One region of the Rossellomorea sp. GCM10028870 genome, then DNA from elsewhere that is predicted to be linked to it. Evidence: a T-box and tRNA genes for the amino acid it is inferred to sense, from the RefSeq annotation. Region 1 holds a T-box; the other holds one or more tRNA genes.
What was found. A T-box is a leader RNA that pairs with one kind of tRNA and senses whether it is charged. The one in region 1 lies ahead of tyrS (tyrosine--tRNA ligase), so its partner is inferred to be a tRNA-Tyr.
Positions count from the first base shown of each region.

Region 2: it has a tRNA-Tyr gene. The T-box ahead of tyrS (tyrosine--tRNA ligase) is inferred to sense a tRNA for this amino acid. The anticodon was not compared.

Region 1 is NZ_JBHTGN010000006.1:94,722-98,199, reverse strand. Features, by position in the region: gene ACFQWC_RS21020 (transglycosylase domain-containing protein) at 1-1,577, opposite strand, end outside; T-box leader at 1,780-1,989, shown strand; gene tyrS (tyrosine--tRNA ligase) at 2,063-3,325, shown strand.
Region 2 is NZ_JBHTGN010000001.1:2,094,193-2,097,670, reverse strand. Features, by position in the region: partial or broken rRNA gene ACFQWC_RS10850 (23S ribosomal RNA) at 1-225, shown strand, start outside; rRNA gene rrf (5S ribosomal RNA) at 524-640, shown strand; tRNA gene ACFQWC_RS10840 (tRNA-Asn) at 648-722, shown strand; tRNA gene ACFQWC_RS10835 (tRNA-Ser) at 729-820, shown strand; tRNA gene ACFQWC_RS10830 (tRNA-Glu) at 840-914, shown strand; tRNA gene ACFQWC_RS10825 (tRNA-Val) at 955-1,030, shown strand; tRNA gene ACFQWC_RS10820 (tRNA-Met) at 1,106-1,179, shown strand; tRNA gene ACFQWC_RS10815 (tRNA-Asp) at 1,314-1,390, shown strand; tRNA gene ACFQWC_RS10810 (tRNA-Phe) at 1,408-1,483, shown strand; tRNA gene ACFQWC_RS10805 (tRNA-Thr) at 1,497-1,572, shown strand; tRNA gene ACFQWC_RS10800 (tRNA-Tyr) at 1,592-1,675, shown strand; tRNA gene ACFQWC_RS10795 (tRNA-Trp) at 1,756-1,829, shown strand; tRNA gene ACFQWC_RS10790 (tRNA-His) at 1,841-1,916, shown strand; tRNA gene ACFQWC_RS10785 (tRNA-Gln) at 1,956-2,027, shown strand; tRNA gene ACFQWC_RS10780 (tRNA-Gly) at 2,032-2,106, shown strand; tRNA gene ACFQWC_RS10775 (tRNA-Cys) at 2,114-2,187, shown strand; tRNA gene ACFQWC_RS10770 (tRNA-Leu) at 2,196-2,279, shown strand; tRNA gene ACFQWC_RS10765 (tRNA-Gly) at 2,283-2,356, shown strand; gene ACFQWC_RS10760 (carbohydrate ABC transporter permease) at 3,051-3,478, shown strand, end outside.

The DNA of each region.
Region 1 (3,478 bases):
TTTCGGTTATAGATATTGGCATATGTTCTTACTGCAGGTAAGTTCAATGATTCTGCAAGTGCATGTCTTGCAGGGAAAAGTCCGCGTTCATTAAGCGAGTAGTTTTCAGGCGTCCACCCATTGATGTTTACACCAACGTCAGGAATAGGGGATCCAGGTGAAATGTATCCGTATTCCAGTGCCGGGGCATACGCAAGTAATGGCTTCATGGTGGACCCGTTCGATCTCAGTGCCTGAGTGGCATGATTGATTTGTTCCGTTTTAAAGTCACGGCCGCCGATGAAACTGATGATGCGTCCCGTCTTATTTTCAATCATGATCGCTCCGACCTGAACCGGTTCCTGTACTTCCACTTCTTCTCCTGTTTCAGGGTCCGTTGCCGTTACAAACTTAGAAGGACCATACATTTCATAGGCATCTTTTGTTTTCTGCATTTGATCATAGATTTTTTTATTGATGGTTGAATGAATTTCATATCCGCTTTGACGGACATTACGATCCGCGAGCGTGCGGTATTTTTCTTCAAGCTCATCATTGTTTTCAAGGTCTTGTTTTGAATATCCGTCTTTCTCAGCCAGTACATCCGTCATAATATCCACTGCCCTGCTTTCCAGTTCAGCTGTCAGCCATGGATATTGTTCGCTCGGTGATGGTTTAGCCTTGATGAAATCTTTCGACAGGTCATAGGCAACAGCATCATTGTACTCTTTTTTCGTAATGTAACCTTCCCGGTGCATTCTGTAGAGTACAGTGTTTTTACGGCTCATTCCGGCTTCCAGATTCTCTTTCATTTCTCCGTTATTCGTGAATGGAGTGTAAGAGAAAGGAGCTTGTGGAAGTCCTGCAATGAAAGCAGATTGAGGCAAGGTTAAATCTTTGGCGTCCACTCCGAAGATCCCTTGAGCAGCCGATTGGACACCGGCGATATTCCGACCGGAAGAATTACGACCAAGAGTCGCTACATTCAGATACGCTTCCAGTATTTCGTCTTTCTCAAAAAATCTTTCTAAACGTAAAGCAAGAAGAATTTCCTTCGCTTTTCGTTCAAAGGATACTTCATTCGTCAGAATTTGGTTTTTGATCAGCTGTTGAGTGAGTGTACTTCCACCTGATTGGGTAGAGGAATTGGTGAATTCCTGAAGTACGGCACGCATGATTGCCTTGGGTACGACACCGTTATGATCTTTGAAGTATTCATCTTCCGTTGCAATGACAGCATTCCGCAGGTCTTCGGAGACATCTTTAAGCTTTACTTCTTCGCGCTCCAAGTCCGTCCGGAGTTTTCCCAGATAGACATTATCAGCGAAGTAAAGCTGCGACGTTTCTTCATAGTTGTAAATGTCCTTTTTCATTTGGTCATAAGGACGAATCGGTTCTTCCTTCACGAGAGAAGCGAAATAACCGGCTCCGACTCCTCCTGCAAATGCAAAGCCTAATACAAATAGAACGACAAGTATCAGGGATAGGTTCCAAAATACTCCGTATGTAATTCTAGCTCGTTTTTGAAATCCAGTATTTGAAAAGAACCTGATTGCAGGATCTAGTTTTTCAAGTAATTTGTTCCATTTTTCCTTCATATAATCATTCCCCCCAGAACATTCCCATTATAGCATATTTACGAGAGAGCTGTCGTAAAAAGTCAAATAAAAGGGTTGTTGGTCGGGCAGTATTTTTAGTAGGTTTATTGACTATTTATTTAGAATGTGGTAAAAACCTTATATAGCGAATGATTGATGATCTGGCTTCTTAGCTGGATGTATGAACTTAAAAAATGAATGTGTGATCGCAATGAGAGGAATAAGTAGTCTGCCTTCCCTGTTAAAAAGAGAGTCAGTGGTTGCTGTAAACTGACACAAATGGCAGATGAATTACATCCTGGAGCTTTTGCTGTGAACCTTTAGTAGCAGCAAACGGTTAAAGCCGTTATCTTTAATGAGTGAAGGATGTAATTCCTTAAATTGGGTGGTACCGCGCGACAGCGTCCCTGCATATTTGCAGGGACTTTTTTGTTGTCTTTTTTCGGGTATTGCCGTGCGTGTTTTACAAAAAAGGAGGAAAAAACATGGATTTGATAAAAGATTTGGAATGGCGTGGAATCACGTATCAGCAAACGGACGCTGAAGGGTTGAAGGACCTGTTGAATAAAGAAAGTATCTCCATTTACTGCGGGATTGATCCAACAGCAGACAGTATGCATATCGGGCATCTCCTGCCATTTTTAACACTGCGACGCTTTCAGAATCAAGGGCATCGTCCTCTCGTGTTAGTGGGGGGAGCAACTGGCCTGATCGGTGACCCGAGTGGGAAAAATGAGGAACGTAAATTGCAGACAATTGAAGCGATTCAAGGGAATGTAGCGAGCATTAAAGTGCAGCTCCAAAGCATTTTCGATTTCGAAGGGGAAAATGGTGCAGTGATGGTGAATAACTATGACTGGATCGGAGCAATGGATGTTGTTACATTCCTTCGTGATTTCGGTAAGCACGTGGGTGTGAATTACATGTTGGCGAAAGATACAATTGCATCACGCTTAGAATCAGGTATTTCGTTCACTGAGTTTACGTATACCATTCTGCAGGCGCTGGACTTTAATCATCTATACGACAACTACAATTGTAAGCTCCAAATCGGTGGAAGTGATCAGTGGGGAAATATCACGACTGGCCTTGAATTGATCAGACGTACCCATGAAGAAGAAACGAAGGCATTTGGTTTCACGATTCCACTCGTAACGAAAGCGGACGGAAGTAAATTTGGTAAAACCGAAAGTGGGGCGATTTGGTTAGATCCGAAGAAGACATCTCCTTACGAGTTCTACCAGTTCTGGATCAATGCGGCCGATGCAGATGTAGTGAAGTACCTGAAATACTTTACATTCCTTTCCCATGAAGAAATCGATGCATTGGCTCAGTCCGTTGATACGGAGCCACACCTACGCAAGGCGCAAAAGGCGTTAGCAGAAGAGATGACTAAGCTCATTCACGGTGAGGAAGCACTTGACCAAGCAATCCGCATTACACAAGCTTTATTCAGTGGTGATATCCAGTCTTTATCAGCTTCTGAAATTCTGGAAGGATTCAAAGATGTTCCTTCTTTTGAACAATATAAAGGAGAAGAAGTCGGATTAATCGATCTGCTCGTCAATGCAAAAATCTCGCCTTCCAAGCGTCAGGCACGTGAGGATGTTGGGAACGGTGCGATTTACATCAACGGTGAGCGTATCACGGATCTTCAGCATGTGATGGGCGAAGGTGACAAAATCGAAGGACAATTTACCATCATTCGCCGCGGAAAGAAGAAATATTTTAGAATTCAGTACGTATAATACTAGTATTGAATCTGACAGTGCGGTATCCGTTCCTCTTTTTGGAGCGGGTACCGTGCTTTTTTGTGTCCGGAAGGGGGATTTGAAAATATATTGTATTAATTGAAAATAAAAGTGCCATTTTTGAAAATATATCTTGAAAATTGAAAATAA
Region 2 (3,478 bases), on a different contig from region 1:
ACGCACCGCTGGTGTACCAGTTGTCTTGCCAAAGGCATCGCTGGGTAGCTATGTGCGGAAGGGATAAGTGCTGAAAGCATCTAAGCATGAAGCCCCCCTCGAGATGAGATTTCCCATCACGTAAGTGAGTAAGATCCCTAGAAGATGACTAGGTAGATAGGTCAGAGATGGAAGCATGGCGACATGTGGAGTTGACTGATACTAATCGATCGAGGACTTAACCACACTATAAAGCGGAGGCGGCTTGACCAGAAACGACAAGCATTTTTGGGCAATCAGAAGAGGGTGCCTTTTACCCTCAGCTGATTGAACTGAAATGACCTCGAGTCTCTAGCCGCCGGAGCTGGAATGGTATCTACTTGAAGAAGTAGATGCACAATTGGTCGGTATTCGGCTTTCTTGACATCAATTCTTTATCTAGTTTTCAGGGAATAAATTTTATAAGAAAATATAAAAAAAGCCTTGAAAAAATATATCTACGCGATATAATAATACTTGTCCTTAAAAAAGTGACAAGGAATTGTCTGGTGACAATGGCGAAGAGGTCACACCCGTTCCCATGCCGAACACGGAAGTTAAGCTCTTCAGCGCCGATGGTAGTTGGGGGATCTCCCCCTGTGAGAGTAGGACGTCGCCAGGCATATCGTTCCGCAGTAGCTCAGTGGTAGAGCTATCGGCTGTTAACCGATCGGTCGCAAGTTCGAATCTTGCCTGCGGAGCCATTATATGGAGAGCTGTCCGAGTGGCCGAAGGAGCACGATTGGAAATCGTGTAGACGGTTAACGCTGTCTCAAGGGTTCAAATCCCTTGCTCTCCGCCATAACACTTCTTCTTATTAAGGCCCATTGGTCAAGCGGTTAAGACACCGCCCTTTCACGGCGGTAACACGGGTTCGAATCCCGTATGGGTCACCAACACTTTTTTCCAAAAATGAAATAAAACAATGAATATAATGGAGGATTAGCTCAGCTGGGAGAGCATCTGCCTTACAAGCAGAGGGTCGGCGGTTCGATCCCGTCATCCTCCACCATGATTTTTCACGAAGCATAAGCTGAGTTGAATAATCATCCTTAATTTATAAGTTTAACTTAACAAATCATATCGTCGCGGGGTGGAGCAGTTCGGTAGCTCGTCGGGCTCATAACCCGAAGGTCGCAGGTTCAAATCCTGTCCCCGCAATACCATTTTTGACTTTGGATAGTATAATCCTTAATGAGTCACGCATGGATAGTTATTTTCGCTATTGCGAGGTAATGAAAGTTATTTTGCTGGCGCAACTCATGGTAAAAAAATTTGCAGGCGCGAAAATTTTTGGTCCGGTAGTTCAGTTGGTTAGAATGCCTGCCTGTCACGCAGGAGGTCGCGGGTTCGAGTCCCGTCCGGACCGCCATATTTATTTTGCATAATGGCTCAGTAGCTCAGTTGGTAGAGCAATGGACTGAAAATCCATGTGTCGGCGGTTCGATTCCGTCCTGAGCCACCATTTATTACTTGATGCCGGTGTAGCTCAACTGGTAGAGCAACTGACTTGTAATCAGTAGGTTGGGGGTTCAAGTCCTCTTGCCGGCACCAACCGAGTGATTTACTATTTGGAGGGGTAGCGAAGTGGCTAAACGCGGCGGACTGTAAATCCGCTCCTTCGGGTTCGGCAGTTCGAATCTGCCCCCCTCCACCAAGATTTTTTTCCTAGCGTAAGCGGAGTATGGAACCCCAGCTAATAGCAGGAAGATTCATTGGAAACCAATTATATTTCATAGGGGTATAGTTTAAAGGTAGAACGAAGGTCTCCAAAACCTTTGGTGTGGGTTCGATTCCTACTACCCCTGCCAATTTTATCATGGCGATTGTGGCGAAGTGGTTAACGCACCTGATTGTGGTTCAGGCATTCGTGGGTTCGATTCCCATCAGTCGCCCCATAAAAGTCACATTTTCATTTCCGTGACATATACTATCAGTGGGCTATAGCCAAGCGGTAAGGCATCGCACTTTGACTGCGACATGCGTTGGTTCGAATCCAGCTAGCCCAGTAGTGCGGAAGTAGTTCAGTGGTAGAACACCACCTTGCCAAGGTGGGGGTCGCGGGTTCGAATCCCGTCTTCCGCTCCAATATTAAGGCGGCATAGCCAAGTGGTAAGGCATGGGTCTGCAAAACCCTGATCACCGGTTCAAATCCGGTTGCCGCCTCCAAATGTAATGCCGGTGTGGCGGAATTGGCAGACGCGCACGACTCAAAATCGTGTTCCTCTGGAGTGCCGGTTCGACCCCGGCCACCGGTACCATTCGCGGGTGTAGTTTAGTGGTAAAACCTCAGCCTTCCAAGCTGATGATGAGGGTTCGATTCCCTTCACCCGCTCCAATTTACATATGATAGACTTTCTCATTAGAGGAAGTCTTTTTTTATTGTTCTGAGACTGAAATTTAGGAGGTAAATGTGGAAGAATGTAATAAATGAGTGGATTTTAGTGTGGATCAATGAGTAACAGCTTTATTTTAGTAGGATAAGGGGGGAGATTCGAAGTTTTTCAATATTATAGATAGTATTAGTAGCATTTTGTACAGGAATGGAGTTGAAAAAAGACTATTTTAGAGTGAAAATGATAATTTTACATAAAAAAGCGACTCTCTATAACTATATAACTGCTAGATTTATAGGCACTTGATAATTTATTATCGAGTTTAGCAGATATATTATCGACTTTTCGGATTTATTATCGAGTTTGGCAGATATATTATCGACCTTTCGATTTTATTATCGACCTTTCGATTTTATTATCGACTTTGCTACATTTATTATCGACTTTCCAATTTTATTTTCAAATTCACCACATTTATTTTCAATTCCAGCATTTTATTTTCAAAATCGCATTGTACCCTACGTTCACCTTATCAAGCCAAAGAAACCCAACCTTTTCATTTACCCATCACCAACCCATCCCAAACCCATTTAGTCAAAATTTTGCACCTTCTTTGTCAATTGAGTCCCCCTATTTAAGAAAGCGCTCCCATTATAATGTAAGAAAGCGATTACATTATTAGGGGTGGTGATACGGGTGGAAACCAAGATTCAGACTGGACCAGTAAGCCCAGATGCGCAAATCAAGGCGGTTACGAAGAAGAAGTTCAAGTATAAGAGCTTGCTGACGTATGCTGCCTTTGTTGGACCGGCACTTATATTTTTTTTAGTGATTCAGATTCTTCCATTTTTGATGGGGGTGTATTATTCGTTTACCTCATGGAATGGTGTCAGCTCAGTTGTAGAGTGGGTTGGATTTGATAACTACAAAAAGATCTTCACAGATGATAAGACATTTTTTAATTCCTTTATGTTCACGACGAAGTTTATGTTTGCGGCTGTGATTATTAGTAATTTAATAGGTTTCGGGTTTGCACTTTTACTGAATGCAGCATTGAAGACGCGAAACATTTTGCGGACAGTGTTTTTTATTCCCAACGTAATTGGTGGATTGCTACTCGGATT